Regions from separate parts of the Bradyrhizobium sp. B117 genome, predicted to be linked through region 1. Evidence: predicted binding sites of a transcription regulator. Region 1 holds the regulator's gene; each other region holds the start of a gene.
The links. The regulator LexA, encoded in region 1, represses DNA repair genes until DNA is damaged. The targets are predictions, from matches to a motif close to TGTTCNNNNTGTGTTCNG.

Region 1 (7,066 bases):
TGCGCGGGTCGAGGCTTCCGTTGCGGAAAGCAATTCGATGGAGCCGATGCAGTTCGAGCGCCAGGGCTATTTCGTGCGCGACAAGGATTCGACGCCCGGCAAGCCGGTGTTCTCGCGCACCATCGGGCTGCGCGATACGTTCGCGAAGGAAGTCGCCAAGGGCTGAGGATCTGAGATGAGCAGCGAGGCCGACGCCATCGTTTCCGCCATCATCGCGAAATGGTGCGCCGGCTTCGCAAAGCTCGATGCCGGCGCGCTGTCGTCGCTCTATGCGAGGAACGCGTTCTTCTTCGGCTCGAATCCACGACTCTATCGGGGCAGGGACGGCGTTGCCGATTACTTCGCCGGCCTGCCGCGCTGGCGTAAGCCATCTGCGGCCTTTTCCGAGGTGAACGCAGCGCAGGCCGGCCCTGACCTGATCAACGTGGCGGCAACCATCACGTTCGACCTCGCGGGCGAACGGGACGATCTCATCGTCAAGATGAGCTGGGTCATCATGCGCGAGGATGGCGACTGGAAGATCGTCAATCACCACGCCTCGTCGCAGGTGCCGCTGATCTAGCGGACGCTCCATCAGTCTCGTCATTCCGGGCTCGCGACTTCGTCGCGCCCCGGAATGACGATTGAACGAACGTAGGCTCGCCGCGTTTACACGGATCCCAACCAAGGATCCGCCATGCAGAACATCGCAGAGCATATGGAAGTCATCGGCGCCGACGGCGTCCACATCGGCACCGTCGACCGGGTCGAGGGCAATCGCATCAAGCTGACCAAGAAGGACAGCGGCGAGGGCAGCCACAAGGGGCACCATCACTTCATCGACAAGGGTCTCGTTGCCGACGTCGAGGGCAACAAGGTCCGCCTGTCGGCGAAAGCGGATGTCGCCGTGACGATGGAAGAGGAAAAGTAGGGCGGGCGTCCGTCCGTTCCTGATCCGTACCGCTATTCGTCCGCCTGCACGTTCCGGTAGCCTTGGCACCCGTCGCGTATCGCAGGGTGCTAGGGAATGGCGGAGCCGGGCCGGCCGCAGCGTGTCTCGCAAGGGATCGCGGGAACTTGGCCGACGGGCCGAACCGCCTCGGCCGGCGGCTTCGCGCCGGTGGGCTCCGGCCTCTGGCCCGCGACCGTCGAGACGCTCCGCGCATGGGCGCGCGCTGAAACCGGCGCCGGGCGGCTGTTGCCGTGGGTGCCTGTCGCGTTCGGCGGCGGCATCGCGCTGTACTTCGCGGCCGATCATGAGCCGGTGCTGTGGGTCGTTGCCGCCACCGCGGTCGCGCTCATGTGTGGTGCGGTCCTGTTGCGGCGGAGCCGGTGGTTTGCGCCTGCGCTTCTGATCGCGGCGGTCGCGGCCGGCTTGGCCATGGCGACCTGGAAGACGGCGCGTATCGCGCACACGGTGCTGGCAAAACCGCTCTATTCGGTATCGTTGTCGGGCTTTGTCGAGGCCCGCGACATCCGCGAGCGCACCGACCGTTTTGTCCTTCGCGTCACCGCGATGGAGGCGCAGCGCAGCGACGTCAAGCTCGAGCGCGTGCGCCTGTCGGTGCGCAAGGGGACCGCGCCCGAGGTCGGCAGCTTCGTGCAGCTGAAGGCGCGGCTATTGCCGCCGATTTCGCCGGTTCGTCCCGGCAGCTACGATTTCTCGCGTGACATGTTCTTCCAGGGCATCGGCGCCTCCGGTTTCGTGATGGGCGCGATCACCGCGTCCGTGCCGCCGGATGCCGGCGGCCTGCGGCTGCGCTATGCCGCGTTCATGCAAGGCCTGCGCGATGCGATCGACGCGCGCATCCGTGCGACGCTCGAGGGCGACAATCGCGCCATCGCGACGGCGCTGCTCACTGGTCGGCGCGATGCGATCACGACGCCCGTCAACGATGCAATGTTCATCTCGGGGCTGGGTCATGTGCTGTCGATCTCCGGCTACCACATGGCGGTCGTCGCCGGCGTCGTGTTCTTCGCGGTGCGCGCGCTGCTGGCCTTGATTCCGGCGCTTGCGGCCGGTTTCGCCATCAAGAAGTGGTCGGCGGCCGCGGCATTGGTTGCGGCGGCGTTCTATCTGCTGCTGTCGGGCGCGGAAGTCGCGACGCAAAGGTCGTTCTTCATGACGGCGGTGGTGCTGATCGCGGTGATGGTCGACCGCCGCGCCATCACCTTCCGCACGCTGGCCGTGGCGGCGCTGATCGTGCTTGCGGTCGCGCCGGAGGCGCTGGTGCATCCGAGTTTCCAGATGTCGTTCGCGGCGACGCTTGGGCTGGTGGCGCTGGTGCAGATCGGCATGCCGAACCTGTTTGCCTCGCCCGATCATTCCACGACCGCGCGCATCGCGCTGTGGGGCGGGCGCGAGATCGCGATGCTGTTCCTGGCCTCGCTGATCGCGGGGCTTGCGACCACGCCCTACGCCGCCTTCCACTTCCACCGCGTCACGCCGTTCGGCGTGCTCGCCAATCTTGGCGCGATGCCGGTGGTCTCGGCGCTGGTCATGCCGGCCGGGCTGTTGGGCCTGCTTGCGGCACCGTTCGGGCTCGACGCCGTGTTCTGGTGGCTGATGGGGATCGGCATCGACTGGATGATTGCGGTCTCGCGCTGGGTAGCGGGACTGCCGGGCGCTGTCGGCAGCATCCCCGCCTTCGGCATAGGCCCGCTGATTGCGGCGAGCCTCGGGGTCATCGTGATGGGTCTGTTGCGCACGCCGCTGCGCTGGTCCGGCGCCGTGGTGCTGCTGGCGGCGATCCTCTGGGGCCTGTCGGCACGCCAACCGGACATTTTAATTGCCGGGGACGGCCAGAGCGTCGCGGTGCGGGGGCGGGACGGGCACCTGCACCTGATCAGGGCCAGCAAGGACGGTTTTCTGCTCAAGGAATGGTTGGCTGCCGACGCCGATGTGCGTGACGCCGGCAGTGCCGCGCTGGCTGACGGCGTGTCATGCGACGAGGCCGGCTGCGTCACGCCGCTCGCCGACGGGCGGCTGGTGGCGCTGTCCCTGCGGATCGACGCGCTGGCGGATGATTGCAGTCGCGCTGCATTGGTGGTGACGGCAAGGCCCGCGCCGCCGGATTGCGCGGCGATGGTGGTCGACCGGCAGCGTCTGACGAGGCAGGGCGCGCTGGCGCTGACACAAGCTGGTGAGGGATTTGCGGTGCTGGCGGTGAAAGCGAGGGGCGCAAATCGCCCCTGGTCGCCGGCTGCTGCCGGCGAGGGCGTTTCCGAACTGACCCTCTTGCCACCGTCTGGAACTCCGCGCGTCCGGGACGCAACACCGTCGGAGGCCGACCTTGCGGCGGAGGACTAGGATCTATTTCAACCGATCGGCAGACGCGGCGTTGTCGGCCGGCTGTCGACACCGACCTGCGGCTTGTGCTCGCGCTCGCTCAGCGGCTGGGTCACGGGCAGTTGCAGCACGGTTGCCTGCTGGCCTTCGACGAGCTGTGTCACCAGCACGTATTTGCCGTCGGGGAATTCGATCGCGTCATGATGGCGATCGGGAATGTGCGGATCGATCTTGCCGAACTTGCCGACGCGCGAATTGACGGTGCGCGTCCAGATCCAGCGATTGTCGTAGCGGACGTTGTCGGCGAAGGCGAGCTCCGTTCCCGGCAGCAGGCAGACCGCGACGGTCGGATCGGCCGCGGAGGCAAAGCCGCGCGTCGAGGTGCCGCGGAACGTTGTCGTCACGATCGTCTCGCCGACCTCGGCAGGGCGCGATGCGACGGCATGCAGGCTGTAGTCACACATCGTGGGTGCTCCTCATGCGGAGATAGCAACCCGTGCCTCTGTCTTACGAGGCGCAGGCCTCTATCAGAGTGGAAGCATAATAGCGTCTGCGCGGTTGTAGGCAAATCTGCGGCTCGCTGCCGCAGCGTGCGATCACATTATCTTTCCCGAATCCGCTGGGAACAAAGTCTGCTTTCGTGCATTCGGTGGGGGTATCAGCGGCCAGCCGGAGCCGACCAGCCGGAATTTGGCCAGACCGCTTGTGACGTTTGCGTCAGCGCATTGCGCGCGTTTCGGACTTGCTCGCTCATTGCAGTCTCCTTGGCCACGTCCTTGCGGACATGGCGGTGCGATGGTGCGGCAACGGCTTGCGACGCTGATGCTGCGACCAGCACCGCGGCTACTGTGCTCAGGATGATCTTGCGCATGAGGTCTCCTCGAACCTTCGCAGCCGAAGCCGTGCTGCTTCGTGCGGTGTGGCGAGGATGTAGCGCCGGGGGAGGGGCCGGATAATCTGCGCGAAACCAGAAAGACTATCCAGCGCGAGCGGACAATCATCCGCTCCGATCTCTGGTCGGCGATGCCGATCGAAGCGCGCGGACAGCGCGCTCAGTACTTCCGGTATCAGTACTTCCGATAAAGCCCGATCAGCTTGCCCTGAATCTTGACCCGGTTCGGCGGCAGGATGCGTACCTCATAGGCCGCATTGGCGGGCTCGAGCGCGATCGAGGCGCCGCGGCGGCGGAAGCGCTTCAAGGTCGCTTCCTCGTCGTCGATCAGCGCCACCACGATGTCGCCGGTGTCGGCGCTCTCGTTGCGCTGGATCAGCGCCATGTCGCCGTCGAGTATGCCGGCTTCCACCATGGAATCGCCGCGCACTTCGAGCGCGTAGTGCTCGCCAGAGCCGAGCATGTCGGGCGGGACGCTAATGGTGTGGCTGCGGGTCTGCAACGCCTCGATCGGCGTGCCGGCCGCGATACGGCCCATCACGGGCACCGCGACGGGACGCTCGCCCTCGTCCGCGGGCGGGCTGGAGGTCGTGCGGACCTTGCCGAGGTTGCCCTCGATGACGCTCGGCGTGAAGCCGCGACGATTGCCGGCGGCGGCCTGCAGCTCAGGCAGCTTGATCACCTCGATGGCGCGGGCGCGGTTGGGCAGGCGGCGGATGAAGCCGCGCTCCTCGAGCGCGGTGATCAGGCGATGGATGCCTGATTTCGAGCGCAGGTCGAGCGCGTCCTTCATCTCGTCGAAGGATGGCGGCACGCCGCTTTCCTTCAGTCGCTCGCTGATGAACCGCAGGAGCTCGTACTGTTTGCGCGTTAACATCTCGACCAAAATCCCCCGGTTGATGTCGTTCGATTCCGAGACGATGAATTCAGCGATAAGCCGCTGCATGCTCGAAACAAATCATGAACGGACACTATATGTTCGATACATGTTCCGCAACTGCTTAATTTACCGTGAACGCGACAAAGTTCGCGCCACGCGTGTGGCCTGCGCGTTCAGACCGGCAGGCGCAGCACCTCGCAAGGTGTGCCGGCTTCGGCCTTCGGCGCGAACGGCGCGCGCACGAGAAGTGCCTGTGCCGCAGCGAGATTCGCAAGCAGCGAGGAATCCTGGTGATTGACGGGAAGGGCGATCAGCGTGCCGTCGTCGCGCGTTTCCAGGCGCGCGCGCAGATAATCCTCGCGCTGGTCGTTGGCGCCGACATCGCGGCCGAGCACCGCGCGCTCGCGGCGATGGTGAATCGCGGAACGGCCCGACAGCGCGCGAATCAGCGGCACCATGAACAGGAAGGCACACACATAGGATGACACGGGATTGCCGGGCAGGCCGATCACGCGCATCGCCGCCAGGTGTCCATGCATCATCGGCTTGCCGGGCCGCATTGCGATCTTCCAGAACGTCATCGCGATGCCCTCGGCCTTCAGCGCCTGCTGGACCAGATCGTGGTCGCCGACCGAGGCGCCGCCGGTGGTGATCAGGATGTCGGCGCCGCTCTCGCGGGCGCGGCGGATGCCCGCGGTGGTGGCGTCCAGGGTATCGGCGGCAACACCGAGATCGACGGTATCGGCGCCCTCACTGCGGGCGAGCGCGTGCAGGGCGTAGCCGTTGGAATAGACGATCTGGCCGGGGCCAGGCGTGGTGCCCGGCATCACCAGCTCGTCGCCGGTGGCGAGAATCGCGACTTTCGGGCGGCGGCGGACGGGCAGAAGCGGGTGATTCATGCCGGCGGCGAGCGCGAGGTCGCGCTCGGTCAGCCGGATACCCTTGCGCAGCAGCACGTCGCCCGCGCGGAAATCGACGCCGGCCGGGCGGATGTGTCGCCCCGTCACGGCCGTTTCCTTGATCGTGATGCGCCTCCCATCCGCAACTGTGTCCTCCTGGATCACGACTGCGTCGGCCCCGTCGGGAACGACGCCGCCGGTGAAGATCCGCACGGCTTCGCCGGCGCCGACCGATCCCGCAAACGGCCGGCCCGCCGCGACCTCGCCGATCACGGTGAGCTGGGAATCGATTGTCGCGGCATCGGCCGCACGCACCGCATAGCCATCCATCGCCGACATCGCCTGCGGCGGCTGCGTGCGCCGCGCCGCGACGTCGCGGGCGAGCACGCGGTGGAAGGCTTGGTCGAGCGCGACCGTTTCTTCAGGCAGCGGCTCTGCGCCGGCAAGCACCGCGGCAAGCGCGTCAGAAACCGGCATCAGGGCCACGGGTGAGAACTCCAGCTGCGTCCGTTCGGGCAAATCGGCGGCGAGAGTTCTAGCCGAGTGCAGGCGCTGAGGCAAAAAGGCGCTCACGCAGGAGGATTCATCCGCTCTGCAGTGAAGGACAGACGTCAAATCCGCCGCGGCATGATCCAGAAGGCCAGACAGACCGGTACGAGGATGGCCATGGCGAGGATGAGAAGGACGAGAGCCACGGCCAGCATCGGTCAACTCCCCGGCGGCTCGTCCGGACTGACGTCCGGCGCTTTGGGACTCTGATCCTTGTCGGGCAGCGGATCGGCCTGCGATTTCAGGTCGGCGGCCTTGCTGATCAGCTTGGCGGAGAGCTCAGAATCCGAGGTGGTTCTGGCGTATTTCATCAGCAGCGAGGCCTGCTTGGTGAGGTAGGTTTTGCCCAACACGACGATAAGCCCGATGTAGAATTCCCAACGGACTTATGAGTCCGGAAGCCCGTATTCGTTCCGGGAACTCTGTACAAAATTGCACAAAGTGATTTGGTTCCTCATTTTGCGTCAGATTAGTTCCAGGCCCCCTGGGCACCGGACGTTAAACCCCGAGCGCCTTCAAGGCGTTCCCGACGGCGGTTGGCGAGGTCACATGCACCGCGGTCAGGCCGCGGGCGCGGG
Region 2 (7,066 bases), 120 kb from region 1:
GCCGCCGACCAGCGTGGCGAAAGCGGCGCCATGGTGGCCGAGGAAGATGTGGTTGTATTCGCCGCCGACCGTCCAATTTTCGGTAAATCCGTACTCGATGCCGAAGCCGGCGGAGTAGCCCCAGCGGGTCTGGTTGACACTGTTGAATGCTGGCGCGCCCGCGCCCGGAACGAAAGTATCGTACTGGTCGTGGGCCACCGCCGCGCCGGCCTTGCCGTAGAACAGCAGGCTGTTCACGGCGTAGCCGAGCTGACCGGTGAACAGGCCGAAGCTGTTGATCTTGGTCTGGTTGGTCAGCGGCGCCAGCACCACGCTGACATTGCTGCCCTTGAAGTCGGCCCAGTTGCCCTGGCCTTCCACACCGAGAACCCAGTGGCCCTTCTGCCAGCGATAGCCGATCTGGCCGCCGACGGTGCCGCCGCTCGCGTTGTGACAGCCTTCGCCGATCGGCGGGTCGACCGCGACGCGGCCCGCATTGGAGATGCCCCAGCAGGAATGGGCGAGGCCGCCGCCGCCATTGATGCCGACATAGGCGCCGGTCCAGTCATAGGCGAGCACGGGCGCCGCCGGCGCCTTGTACAGCGGCAGATCGGCAGCACCGGCCGGTGCGAGCGCGCCGAGCGCGAGCAAGCTGACCGAGGCTAGCACCAACGTCTTCATGTCAATTCCCCAACGGACCAGAGCCAATCAGCGGCGCGCTATGCACACCGCACTCTCGATTCCATGACGGTTGGGCGCGAGGTCGCGCGAAAACAAAAAGGCCGGCGCGAGGCCGGCCTTCCGTGACGATGTGACGTCGGTCGTGAGACGAAGCTCAGTACTTCGCGACGACCGGGCCGCCGAAGTGATAGTTCACGCCGACCTGGACGGTATGAAGGTTGAGCGTGCCCGTGGGCACGATGCCCGAGAAGTAGGTCTCGCCGCCGAGGCTGCGATAGAGGTACTCGCCCTTGACCGACCACTGCGGAGCGAAGAACGCCTCGACACCCGCACCGACGGTCCAGCCGGAGTGGAACTTGCTGTCGGAGACCGAGAGGGCACCCAGGCTGGCGGTGAGCTTGTTGTCGATCCAGGCGTAACCACCGGTGCCATAGAACAGGACGTTGTTGACGGCCCAGCCGATGCGGCCGCGCACGGTGCCCATCGCGTCGGTCTTGGAGCTCAGCGAGGCGGGGATGCCACCGACGCCGGCGACGAAAACCGTACCAGCGGCCGAGGCGCTGACGTCAGCCCAGGCGCCGTCGGCTTCAACGCCGAACACGACGTTGCCGGTCTGCCAGTTGTAGCCGGCGGTGCCGCCGACGAAGCCACCCTTCATCTTTGGGTCGCCCGAGCCGTTTTCCCAGGCGCCGCCGCCGACGATACCGAGGTAGAAGCCGGTCCAGTTGTAGACCGAGGCCACAGCCACCGGAGCCTTGGTGTAGGGGCGGGCCGCGAGATCAGCCGCCGACGCGGGGGCAGCGAGAGCGAACAAACAGGCCGAAGCCAACAAAACTTTCTTCATTTCAACCAAAATCCCAGTCCCAGTTTCTGTTGTTGCCTTCCGCGCGCAGAAGGGTATCGGACGCCGTGGTCCAACTGGCGGCGTGCTTACACCACCAAATCCGCAAGTTGTGTCTCTCAAAAGCCACAACAGTCACAAAACGTAACGATTGCTGACACATTGTCGCGTCGCGTGCACCCAGCAAAAAAGGCCGGCGCGAGGCCGGCCTTTGATCTCTAAATGATATCAGATGGATATCAGTATCGCCCGATGACCGGGCCACCCCAGCGGTAGTTCACGCGGATGAGGCCGATATCGACGTCCTGGCTGATGCGATCAGAGCGTGTAGCGACGCCAAGCGGGCCGAGGAAGAAGTTGCCGGAGCCGCTGAAGCCGATGGTACGGGTGCCGAGGAAGAGGTGATCGTACTCGAAGCCGACGGTCCAGTTCGGCGCGAATCCGAACTCGACGCCGGCCCCCACGGCGCCACCCCAGCGGGTCTCGCTGGCCCGGTCGAATTCGAGACCGGTCGGGACATCGTAGCTGCGATAGCGATCGCTGACGACCGCGCCGCCGCCCTTCACGTAGAACAGCACGTTATTCCAGGCATAGCCCATCTGGCCGGTGATCAGGCCGAAGGCGTCGATCTTGGAGCGATCGCGCAGGCCGCTGACCGCACTGATGTTGTCGCCGGAGAAATCCGCCCAGTTGCCCTGGCCTTCCAGTCCGAACACCCAGTTGGCCGACTGCCAGCGATAGCCGATCTGGCCACCGGCCGTCCCGCCGGTCGCACTATGGCAGCCCTCGCCGAAGAGAGCGCCGCCAACGCCGACGAAGTCCCAGCACTTGCGGGCCGAGCCGCCGCCGCCGTTGATGCCGATGTAGAAGCCGCTCCAGTCGTAAACGGTCGCCACGACCGGCGGCGGGGCCTTCGTGTAGGGACGCGCTGCGAGATCCGCCGCGCTTGCGGGAGCCGACAGGCTCAACGCCATGGCACCGATTGCACCAATCAAAATCTTATTCATTGCAGTCTCCCCAGTTTCGTCCGCTTCTTTGAAGTCCCCGAAGCGGTTGATCAGGCGCGACGCCCATATGAACTCAATTCCAAGGCGAGCGTAGCTTAACGGGGAGGCAGAGTCCGTCTCCGAAATGCAACAGCCAGAGACCTTATGAAGCGCTTCTAACTTGATGAATGTTAACCGCTTTTGCCCGTTACCGGGAACTCGAAAAAGTTCCATTCGACCTTCGCGATTTTTGACGCCATCTCAGCGCGCTCCTGCCACGCGTTCACTGTGGCCTGCATAAGAACAAATCTGGAACAAGTTGAGGGCGGATGCTATATGTGGGGATAACCCCGGGGGTGACGGACTGATCGCCTCGCGCGAGCGTATAGGGTCGGCTCAACGGGGCGGCGGAGCTTCGCGGCGCGCGGGTTCGGCCTTTTGAAATTCAGTGGCATTTGGAGTGGAGAGCGGCGATGGCGGGAAGCGTCAACAAGGTCATTCTGGTTGGAAATCTCGGCAAGGATCCTGAAATCCGCCGCACCCAGGACGGGCGGCCGATCGCGAATTTGAGCATCGCCACCTCGGAGACCTGGCGCGACAAGAACAGCGGCGAGCGCAAGGAAAAGACCGAGTGGCACCGCGTCGTGATCTTCAATGAAGGTCTCTGCAAGGTCGCCGAGCAGTATCTGAAGAAGGGCGCCAAGGTTTACATCGAGGGCGCGCTCCAGACCCGCAAATGGACCGACCAGAGCGGCGCCGAGAAGTACTCCACCGAGGTCGTGCTGCAGGGCTTCAACTCGACGCTGACGATGCTCGACGGCCGCGGCGGCGGCGGAGGAGGCGGCAGCTTCGGCGACGAGCCGGGCGGCGATTTCGGCTCCTCGGGTCCCGTCAGCAGCGCACCGCGCCGTCCCGTGGCCGCCGGCGGCGGTGGCCGCAACAGCGACATGGACGACGATATCCCGTTCTGAGGCTCACGGGCGTCTCGCCGCGAACGCCGGCCGCTCGCGTAAAGTGACAGGATTCCTTACCAATTGACGGGCAAAGCTCGGTTTTTCCGGGCTCGCCTCAGGTGCTGCCTCAAGCCTTTGACCGGTGGCGATGTGAATGGTATTAACTTGATGTTAATCCTGTTTACATAGCTGTTCCGCCGGAGGATGCTCCGCATGAGCCTTGCGCCGCTGCTTGAGGCCGCTCCAGCGATCCCGCTGCATGCTTTCGCCGCGATGGCCGCCTTCGTGCTCGGCCTCGTCCAGTTCGCCGCGCCCAAGGGAACGTTGCCGCACCGGACGTTCGGCTGGATCTGGGTGGTGCTGATGACCGTAGTGGCGGCGTCGTCGTTCTGGATCCACCAGATCCGTCTGGTCGGGCCGTTCAGCCCGATCCATCTCTTGTCGATCTTCACGCTCGTCGTGCTGCCGCTCGCGGTTTGGCGGGCGCACACCCATCGCGTCGCCGATCACCGGCGAATGATGATCTTCATTTTCGCCGGCGCGCTGGTGATCGCGGGCCTGTTCACCCTGGTGCCCGGGCGCATCATGCACCGGGTGATTTTCGGGGCTTAAGGGGCGGTTCCACCCCGCTCATTCCGGCGCCGTCCTAGGCCATGCCGGGAAGGGCGTAAGTCTCTGGAAAAACAGTCGGAAAAAGCGCTTTCCTAACCCTTGCAAGGGTGGTTATCGGGGCGTCGATGCGCTATATGATTCCCAGATAAAACCTCACCGGATTTCCCCTTGGCTGACGACGACAACAAGCCCGGCGACCAGCCGGCGCAACCCTCGGACATTCGCCCCGTCTCGATCTACGAGGAGATGAAGAAGTCCTACCTCGATTACGCCATGAGCGTGATCGTGTCGCGTGCGCTCCCCGATGCGCGCGACGGGTTGAAGCCGGTCCATCGCCGCATCCTCTTCGCGATGAACAATCGCGGCGACACCCCGGACAAGAAGCACAAGAAGTCCGCCGGTGCCGTCGGTGAGGTCATGGGTAAGTACCACCCCCATGGCGACCAGGCGATCTACGACGCGTTGGTGCGCATGGCGCAGGACTTCTCGATGCGCGCGCCCCTGATCGACGGACAGGGCAATTTCGGCTCGGTCGACGGCGATCCGCCGGCGGCGATGCGCTACACCGAATCCCGCCTGACCAAGATCGCTCTGAAACTGCTCGAGGACATCGACGACGACACGGTCGATTTCCAGGACAACTATGACGGCTCCGAGCGCGAGCCGGTGGTTCTGCCGGCGCGGTTCCCGAACCTGCTCGTCAACGGCGCCGGCGGTATCGCGGTCGGCATGGCCACCAACATCCCGCCGCACAATCTCGGCGAGGTGATCGACGCCTGCGTGGCGCTGATCGACAATCCGTCCCTGACCATCGACGAGCTCAACAACATCATCCCGGGCCCGGATTTCCCGACCGGCGGCATCATCCTCGGACGCCAGGGCATCCGCAGCGCCTATCATCTCGGCCGCGGCTCGATCGTGATGCGCGGCAAGGTCACCTTCGAGACCATCCGCAAAGAACGCGAGGCGATCGTCATCACCGAGATCCCGTATCAGGTGAACAAGGCGACGATGGTCGAGCGCATCGCCGAGCTCTACAAGGAAAAGAAGATCGAGGGCATCTCCGATCTGCGCGACGAATCCGACCGCGACGGCTACCGCGTCGTCGTCGAGCTCAAGCGCGACGCCGTGCCCGACGTGGTGCTGAACCAGCTCTACAAGTTCACGCCGCTGCAGACGAGCTTCGGCGTCAACGCTGTTGCGCTCGATAGCGGCCGTCCGCAGACGATGAACCTGAAGGATATGCTGACGATCTTCGTCGGCTTCCGCGAGCAGGTCGTCACCCGCCGCACCAAGTACAAGCTGCGCAAGGCGCGCGAGCGCGCGCATGAGCAGGTCGGCCTTGCGATTGCGGTCGCCAATATCGACGAGATCATCCGCGTGATCCGGCATTCGCCAACGCCGGCTGCCGCGCGCGAGACCCTGATGACGCGCGACTGGCCCGCGCGCGACGTCGAGGACATCATCACGCTGATCGACGATCCCCGCCATCGCATCAACGAGGACGGCACCATCCGCCTGTCGCTGGAGCAGGCGAGGGCGATCCTCGAGCTGCGGCTGGCGCGCCTCACCGCACTCGGCCGCGACGAGATCGGCGAAGAGCTGGCCAAGCTCGCCGGCGAGATCGAGGACTATCTCGCGATTCTGCGCTCGCGCGCCCGCATCCTCGACATCATCAAGACCGAGCTCGCCGAGGTGAAGGCCGAGTTCGCCACCCCGCGCCGCACCGTGATCATGGAGCAGGAAGGCGAGGTCGAGGACGAGGACCTGATCCAGCGCGAGGACATGGTCGTGACCGTCTCGCACGCCGGCTATGTCAAGCGCGTGCCGCTGTCGGCCTATCGGGCGCAGCGCCGCGGCGGCAAGGGCCGCGCCGGCATGCAGACCCGCGACGAGGACTTCGTAAGCCGCCTGTTCGTGGCCTCCACGCATACGCCGGTGCTGTTCTTCTCGTCTCGCGGCCAGGTCTACAAGGAGAAGGTCTGGCGGCTGCCGATGGCCGCGCCAAACGCGCGCGGCAAGGCGCTGATCAACATCCTGCCGCTGGAGCAGGGCGAGCGCATCACCACCATCATGCCGCTGCCGGAGGATGAATCCACCTGGGCCCAGCTGGACGTGATGTTCGCCACGACCGGCGGCAATGTCCGGCGCAACAAGCTGTCCGACTTCGTCGACGTCCGCCGCTCCGGCATCATCGCCATGAAGCTCGATGACGGCGAAGCGATCGTCGACGTCCAGATCTGCACCGAGCGCGACGACGTGCTGCTGACCGCTGCCGGCGGCCAGTGCATCCGCTTCCCGGTTCCCGATGTGCGCGTGTTCACCGGGCGCACCTCGATGGGCGTGCGCGGCATTGCACTTGGCGAGGGCGACAAGGTGATCTCGCTGGCGATCCTGCGCCATGTCGAGACCACCTCCGACGAGCGCTCGGCTTACCTGAAGATGCGCCGCGCGGTCGCCGGCGAAGCCGCGGCTGACGAGGCGCCGGCCGATGCCGAGGCCGAGGAGACCTCCGGCAGCTTCCAGCTTCCGCAGGAGCGCTATGTCGAGATGTCGGCGGCCGAGCAGGTCGTGCTCACCGTCTCCGTGAACGGCTACGGCAAGCGGACCTCGTCCTACGAGTACCGCACGACGGGGCGCGGCGGCAAAGGCATCGTCGCCATGAGCGTCAACAACCGCAACGGCAACCTCGTCGCGTCCTTCCCCGTGGAGGATGCCGACCAGATCATGCTCGTCACCGACAAGGGCCAGCTGATCCGCTGCCCGGTCGAAGGCATCCGCATCGCCGGCCGCTCGACCCAGGGCGTCATCGTGTTCGACACCGCCGAGGACGAGCACGTCGTCTCGGTCGAGCACATCACGGAAGAGGCCGAGAGCGGGAATGGCGAGAACGGCAACGGGGCGTAAGGCCCCGTTCTAGGCGGTGTTCGCAAGCTCTCTCGTGAGATCGGCAAGGGCCTCGTGCTTGCCGATCTGTGCCATCCAGCACCAGAGCTCCAGCGTGCAATACATGC
Region 3 (7,066 bases), 980 kb from region 1:
GCTTGAAGCGCGCGACCGAGATCGCGATCCTCAACGCCAACTACATCGCAGCGCGCCTCGATCCGCACTTCCCGGTGCTCTACAAGAACGCCAAGGGCCGCGTCGCGCATGAGTGCATCGTCGATCCGCGGCCGCTGAAGACGACGAGCGGCGTCACCGTCGACGACATCGCAAAACGCCTGATCGACTATGGCTTCCATGCCCCCACCATGAGCTTCCCGGTGCCGGGCACGCTGATGATCGAGCCGACCGAATCGGAATCCAAGGCGGAGCTGGATCGCTTCTGCGATGCCATGATCGCGATCCGGAAAGAGATCGCCGAGGTCGAAGCCGGCCGCTTCAAGATCGAAGCCTCGCCGCTGCGCCACGCTCCGCACACCGTGCACGACATCGCGGATGACGACTGGAAGCGCGCCTACACCCGCAGCGAAGGCTGCTTCCCCGACGGGGTCTCGCGTACTGACAAGTATTGGTGCCCGGTCGGCCGCGTCGACAACGTCTATGGCGACCGCAATCTGGTGTGCTCGTGCCCGCCGGTGAGCGATTACGCGGAAGCTGCGGAGTAAGACGCGACGGAGGTCTCGCAGGGTGGGCAAAACGCAAGCGTGCCCACCACCTTTGCATGCGGTGAAAGATGGTGGGCACGGCGCTTGCGCGCCTTTGCCCACCCTACGATCCTAGCCGTCGGGCCAAAGCATCAGGCTTTCCGACCGGGCCACAAGGCTCTGGCAGTGGGTGCCCGCGACCGTGAGTGCCCAGGCTTGGGATTCATCAATCTTTCCCTGGAGTTCCGCGACCTCACTCGCTTGCCAGTGCCCCCTTTCGCGTCCCAGCGGCAAGGCCTCGGTCTCCGAAGCAATTCCAACGAAGGGCAAGACATCGGAATCGTCTTCAAGACGGGCCTTGAAGCTGTGCCTTGCGATTGCCCTGGCACCTTCTACCGGAGACACGCTTCCGGAAAGTATGCTTTTCGCCGTCTCAATAATGATCCGGCGAGCGGCAATGACCTCGGATTGATTCCAACTCACAGCGATCCCGGGCTCAACAACTGATCCGATATCTCTTGTACCACCAAACGAAACGGGCACCGAAGACGTCGGCAACTCAACGTCCTCAGTGCCCGCTCCTCGCGAAAACTTTTCGCGGTAAGGCTTATTCCTCCGCCGGCTCCTCGCCGTCGGCGTCGCTCTCAGGCGTGCCGGCCAAAATCTGCTCGGAGATCAGGCCGGAGTTCTGGCGGATCGAGGTCTCGATCTTGGCGGTGATGTCGGGGTTGGCCTTCAAGAACGCTTTCGAGTTCTCGCGGCCCTGGCCGAGGCGCTGGCTGTCATAGGAGAACCAGGCGCCCGACTTCTCGACGATGCCGGCCTTGACGCCGAGATCGAGGATCTCGCCCATCTTGGAAACGCCCTCGCCGTACATGATGTCGAACTCGACCTGCTTGAAGGGCGGCGCCAGCTTGTTCTTCACCACCTTGACGCGCGTGGTGTTGCCGACCACTTCGTCGCGCTCCTTGATCGCGCCGATGCGGCGGATGTCGAGGCGGACGGAGGCGTAGAACTTCAGCGCGTTGCCGCCGGTCGTGGTTTCGGGCGAGCCGTACATCACACCGATCTTCATGCGGATCTGGTTGATGAAGATCACCATGGTGTTGGACTTGTTGATGGAGGCGGTCAGCTTGCGCAGCGCCTGGCTCATCAGACGTGCCTGCAGGCCCGGCAGCGCATCGCCCATCTCGCCTTCGAGCTCGGCCTTCGGCACCAGGGCCGCGACCGAATCGACCACCAGCACGTCCACCGCACCCGAGCGCACCAGCGTGTCGCAGATTTCCAGCGCCTGCTCGCCGGTGTCGGGCTGCGAGATCAGGAGTTCGTCGATGTTGACGCCCAGCTTGCGGGCATAGACCGGGTCGAGCGCGTGCTCGGCGTCGATGAAGGCGCAGATGCCGCCCTTCTTTTGCGCTTCCGCCACCGTGTGCAGCGCCAGCGTGGTCTTGCCCGAGGATTCCGGCCCGTAGATCTCGACGATGCGCCCCTTGGGCAGACCGCCGATGCCGAGCGCGATATCGAGCCCGAGCGAGCCGGAGGACACCGCCTCGATGTCCATGGACCGGTCGTTCTTGCCCAGCTTCATCACCGATCCCTTGCCGAATTGGCGCTCGATCTGGGAGAGCGCGGCGGCCAGGGCTTTACTCTTGTCCATGGAAGATCCTTCGACGATACGCAGGGCAGTGGCGGACATTGGGTCGTGCTCCTTATGGCGAGGATTCGCGTGTGGGACAAACAATTGGCGAGGCGCTCGGCGATAAAAGCAATGTACACCATCTGTTCTCTGTTCGCAATATGTTCTTTTCAGAGATCGGGGTACTGTCCGTATTTAAGCCCCAGTGTCCTAAGTTGAATTTTGCGGTGTCCTAATTTGTTCGCGGCGGGCCTAGTTCTGTTCATGGCCCCTGTTCTTCTGTTCTTGCCTCGAACAGACTAGGCCGAATGGATGCGCAGTTTGCACCAGAGGCCGCCTCAGTCGGCTTTTCGCCCCTAAATTCAATTTTGAACCGATGCAACCCGTGGCAGTTTATATGCATCACCGGCCGAGGCTCTGCCCGTAGGCGTCGGTGGCTGAGAGACCGAGAGCGCTCCCGCCTGCTACCAGGGAGTGCCGCTATGTCGGACTATTCTCACAAAATCGCCGTTCAGACCGCACTAATCGCCACAGAAATCGAGCGCACGCAGCAGATTTGCAGACACTCGCTGGAGCTGCTCCGGATACCCATCCCCAGCACCTTTCTCGGGAACAGATTGCATCCGCTGCCAGAAAGAGAGGACGAGGAGTAAGGCCGCCTCAGTTGGCGGCCTCTTTCATTCCTCGTCAGCGAACTTCGGCCGGTATCGTTCAACCGTTGGCTTAAGCCGCTTCTTGCGCCTCACATTAGGACAGCACCAGAGATCGAGGGCTGCCCGTATTTGACCCTCGGTGTCCTAAGTTGATTTTTGCGGTGTGCGAACGTCCTAAATCCACCTCAGCGATGTCCCGCCACGTGACACAAAACGGTCGTGTCCCCAGTGATGGTGTAGCTCGGTAGAGCGAAGCCGTCCGCGCGCGCGCCCTCAGATAGCGCCGTAGCGGGCGGACGGCTTTGCGGTGGTCACCGGCAGTTCGCCGGTAGGGTCGGGTTGCTGACACCAACCTGATTCGAGGAACCACCGATGACCGACGAGATGATGAACCTTCGCGCGCTCGTGGAGAAGGCCCCAGACGCCGATCTGCTTCGCGAGATGATTGGCTTTGCCGCCCAGCGATTGATGGAGCTGGAGGTCGCCGGGCTGACCGGAGCGGCCTACGGCGAGAAGAATGCCGAGCGCCTTGCCCAGCGTAACGGCTACCGTGACCGGACCTGGGAGACGCGCGCCGGCGCGGTCGAGCTGCGCATTCCCAAGCTGCGCAAAGGAAGCTACTTCCCGGGCTTCCTGGAGCCGCGTCGGATGGCCGAAAAGGCGCTCACCGCGGTGGTGCAGGAAGCCTATGTGCAGGGCGTCTCGACCCGATCCGTCGATGATCTGGTCCAGGCTATGGGCATGACTGGCATCTCCAAGAGCCAGGTGAGCCGACTGTGTGCCGAGATCGACGACAAGGTGAAGGCCTTCCTCGCCCGACCGATCGAGGGTGACTGGCCGTATCTGTGGATCGACGCCACCTACGTGAAGGTCCGCCAGAATGGCCGGATTGTCTCGGTCGCGGTGATCATCGCGGTCGGCGTCAACAGCGACGGCCGGCGTGAAGTTCTCGGCATGGACATCGGTCCCTCGGAGGCCGAGACGTTCTGGACCGCGTTCTTGCGCAAGCTCGCTCGGCGCGGGCTTCGTGGCGTCAAGCTCGTGATCTCCGATGCGCATGAGGGCATCAAGGCCGCCGTCAGCAAGGTGCTCAACACCGCCTGGCAACGCTGCCGCGTCCACTTCATGCGCAACGTCCTGGCCCATGCCGGCAAGAGCGGAAGACGCGTCGTCTCCGCCTTCATCGCCACCGCCTTTGCCCAGGACGATGCCGAAGCGGCCAGGGCTCAGTGGCGCAAGGTCGCCGACCAGCTCCGTCCCAAACTGCCAAAGCTCGCCGCCTTCATGGATGAGGCCGAGCCAGACGTGCTCGCCTATATGAGCTTCCCGCCTCAGCACCGTGCCAAGCTGCATTCGACCAATCCGATCGAGCGCCTCAACGGCGAGATCAAGCGGCGGACCGAGGTGGTTGGCATCTTCCCAAATGAAGACGCCATCGTTCGCCTGGTCGGCGCGATCCTGCTCGAGCAGAACGACGAGTGGGCGGTTCAGCGGGCCCGCTACATGACGCTGGAAACCATCGCGCCGTTGAGCGATGATCCCATCGTCGGCTTGCCCGCCGTGGCAGGCTGATGCCTTCCGACCCGCCGGAAAATCGGCGGTGACCTGCCGTCAGCTACACCACGCCATGGGACACGATCCACAAAACCTTGGCATAGGTTGTGCAGACTATTCATCACCGGGAAATTGCTCATTCCCACCCGGGGCTGGAAAGCCGCCGCCCGCGCTCAATTTAAGCGGGCGGCGTTTTTATTTCGCCCAAGCTTCCGCTGCCCCAATCCGATTTGTCGGGCGTCCCAATTGGGACAGCACCATAAATCATGGTCCTCGAGCCTCCCGAAGTTGAATTTTGAGGTGCCCTGCTCCGCAGGTTGAAGCGTCGGCCGTGCCGCGGTGGGCGCTTGCATTTCAATGCTACAATGTGTAGCGCTTCAATTCGTAGCGCTACGAGACGTAGACAATCTCAGGAGGAGACAATGAAGTCGATGATCAAGATCGCGCTCGCGCTGGCCGTGTTAGCCGGCCCGGCGGCGGCCTACGCCCACACGTCGTGCGGTCCGATGTCGTCGGGCGCTCCGAAGGTCGGTGTCAAAATCACGAAGCGGTGGCAGTTGCACGACGGCTGCCACAGCCGCTACGCGCAGATGCTGGGCAAGCCCTGCCACTAAAGCGCGATGAGATTTGGATGAACCGTCATCGCGCTTTAGGACATTCGAGCGGATCTCACCGCGCGGCCATCCCGTTGGCAACCTTTCTTTGGGCCTGACGGCAGATTCAATCTTGCCGTGCAGCTCTTCCATTGAAGCTGATGCGCAGCAAAGACACAGCCGCCGATCGCCGTCATAAATCCGCAATCCTGCGGCACCGAACCTTTGCGCGGTTACCGGCTTTGTCGGGACGGGGCCGCTACAGCGGGGAGCTCTGTCATGACCGAAGACACGCACCACGACGCGACGAGGCGCAATCATTTCCTCGCGGCGGCGCTCGAGGAGATGGCGAAGTTCGAGCGCAAGGAAAACGAGTTCCGCAAGAAGGACCGCGAGGAGCGCGCCGCCGAGCTCCGCCTTCCCCTGCACGAAATCAAGGTCCATTAGACCGCGCCAGGACCCGTTTGGTCAGGCCCTGTTTGGCAACCTACTTCGGAGCTGACCGGCCCTTCCGGCGCGGCTGAGCGCGCCCGTGCCTGCCGGGCGACCGACCGTCTTGCTTGCGGCTGCGAAACCGCACTACACCTACATTAGGTCATTGATTGCGCAGCGAAATTTCCCAGCGCCCTACTGTGCATGGGGTTGTTTTCAGCTTTTGAAAGCCGCCACCGAGCGGGCCCGATGACTCGGACCCGCTTTCCGCGCGCCTGACGCCGCCTATAGCAGCATCAGCAGCGCGATGCCGATCACCAGCACCACGAAGCCAGCCGCCGTCGCGGCGGCAAATGACCGCTCTACGTTATCCATGATGCCACCCCGTTCTCGGCGCGCCACGTTTCCCCCATGGCATCGCCGAAGCAGTGGAATCTCGCCCGCGGGTGTGGCTCCAGTTGTGCGATCGGATGGCCAAATTGGGACCTGTGCGGGGCCAGTCTGCGGCTTCGTGGCGCGCAAGCTTTCGCGACGGCCGTCAGGCGCCTGTAAGCCGACTCTCCTAATTTCGTCGCGCCCGGTGGGCCAACACCGGGCCTCCATACAGTCGATGACCCCGCTCGACCCCGAGCGGGGTTTTCTGTTTGCGGGGGCACCGGAGCGACCGGAATGTCAGGCTGCCGTAAGCTGAGGCCGCTAGGGTCGTCAGGCTATGGTGTTGCAGCCCAGCACCTCAGCCTCCAATAACCTTCGACCCGCTTGGCTCTCCCCAAGCGGGTTTTTTCATGCCTGCCTGCCGGTACGCGCGGCGGTCTCCTCCCGCGTCAGGCGCAGCGAGAAGGCGCGGATCGCGGGCGCGGCCAGCAGCACGATCGGCAGCATCGCGGCCCATGCGACCAGCCACGACAGCGTCCAGTGCTGCAGGAAGAGCATTGTGCTTGCCGCGGGAAAGCTGGCGATCCCGGCCGCGATCAACGAGGTCAGTCCGGACTGAATCACGCCGAAGACGAAATGACTGTAGCGGCGGGGAATGCCGAGCATGAGGTGCCCACATCGTTGCATGTTGCTTGCCGTCATGAGGCGAAGCAAGGCACATGCCGTCGCTCGCATGGCGCCTCGATGCGCGCCCGCGTCGATCCGTGTCGCGCGCGGAACTCTGTTCATGGTCGGAGAACCACGGAGTACCGGCGCTCGCGCAGGGCATCTTTCGGAATTCGATTTCGCTTGTTTCGGAGCGCGCGCGTTCTCGGGATAGCCGTGAACTTCCCGGGGCTTATCGTCAGATTTCGCTTGTCGCGGGAATATTAACACGCCCAACATGTTTGGGCATGTGATGAGGGTGAATCGTGGGAGGTGGCCATGAATCACAGGGGCGTCGAGTTCACCGTCGCCAAGACGGCAATCCCCGGGGTCTGGCAGTGGCAGTTCCGGATCGGCGAGCAGGTCAAGACCGGCAAGACCGAGACCAAGATCGATCTGCTGGCGATCCGGCGGGTGCAGCTGCGCATTGATCGGGAGCTGAAGGCGATCGGGCGCAAGACGGCTTAAGCAAGACGGCTTGAGCAAGACCGCTTGAACAAGACGGCTTGAGCGAAGGCAGCGCGATCCCGTCGCGCCCCAAGCAAGCCATCGGGTCCGACGGGGCCTATTCCG

Region 2: AAFG16_RS25225 (single-stranded DNA-binding protein) is a predicted target of LexA. The motif match lies at 2,787-2,804, and genes of this name have one in related genera.
Region 3: recA (recombinase RecA) is a predicted target of LexA. The motif match lies at 2,333-2,350, and genes of this name have one in related genera.

Annotation. Positions count from the first base shown of each region.
Region 1 is NZ_CP152414.1:5,015,924-5,022,989, forward strand. Features, by position in the region: gene AAFG16_RS24605 (glutamine--tRNA ligase/YqeY domain fusion protein) at 1-166, shown strand, start outside; gene AAFG16_RS24610 (nuclear transport factor 2 family protein) at 176-562, shown strand; gene AAFG16_RS24615 (DUF2171 domain-containing protein) at 677-910, shown strand; gene AAFG16_RS24620 (ComEC/Rec2 family competence protein) at 1,007-3,289, shown strand; gene AAFG16_RS24625 (hypothetical protein) at 3,298-3,732, opposite strand; gene AAFG16_RS24630 (hypothetical protein) at 3,927-4,139, opposite strand; gene lexA (transcriptional repressor LexA) at 4,336-5,037, opposite strand; gene glp (gephyrin-like molybdotransferase Glp) at 5,214-6,425, opposite strand; gene AAFG16_RS24645 (hypothetical protein) at 6,647-6,841, opposite strand; gene AAFG16_RS24650 (HAD family phosphatase) at 6,987-7,066, opposite strand, start outside.
Region 2 is NZ_CP152414.1:5,140,450-5,147,515, forward strand. Features, by position in the region: gene AAFG16_RS25210 (outer membrane beta-barrel protein) at 1-660, opposite strand, end outside; gene AAFG16_RS25215 (outer membrane protein) at 815-1,504, opposite strand; gene AAFG16_RS25220 (outer membrane beta-barrel protein) at 1,741-2,508, opposite strand; gene AAFG16_RS25225 (single-stranded DNA-binding protein) at 2,961-3,458, shown strand; gene AAFG16_RS25230 (DUF2306 domain-containing protein) at 3,654-4,052, shown strand; gene gyrA (DNA gyrase subunit A) at 4,221-6,959, shown strand; gene AAFG16_RS25240 (aminoglycoside phosphotransferase family protein) at 6,969-7,066, opposite strand, start outside.
Region 3 is NZ_CP152414.1:4,035,392-4,042,457, reverse strand. Features, by position in the region: gene gcvP (aminomethyl-transferring glycine dehydrogenase) at 1-566, shown strand, start outside; gene AAFG16_RS19705 (hypothetical protein) at 678-1,103, opposite strand; gene recA (recombinase RecA) at 1,153-2,241, opposite strand; gene AAFG16_RS19695 (IS256 family transposase) at 3,207-4,406, shown strand; gene AAFG16_RS19690 (hypothetical protein) at 4,811-5,002, shown strand; gene AAFG16_RS19685 (hypothetical protein) at 5,261-5,428, shown strand; gene AAFG16_RS19680 (DUF2798 domain-containing protein) at 6,197-6,454, opposite strand; gene AAFG16_RS19675 (hypothetical protein) at 6,773-6,961, shown strand.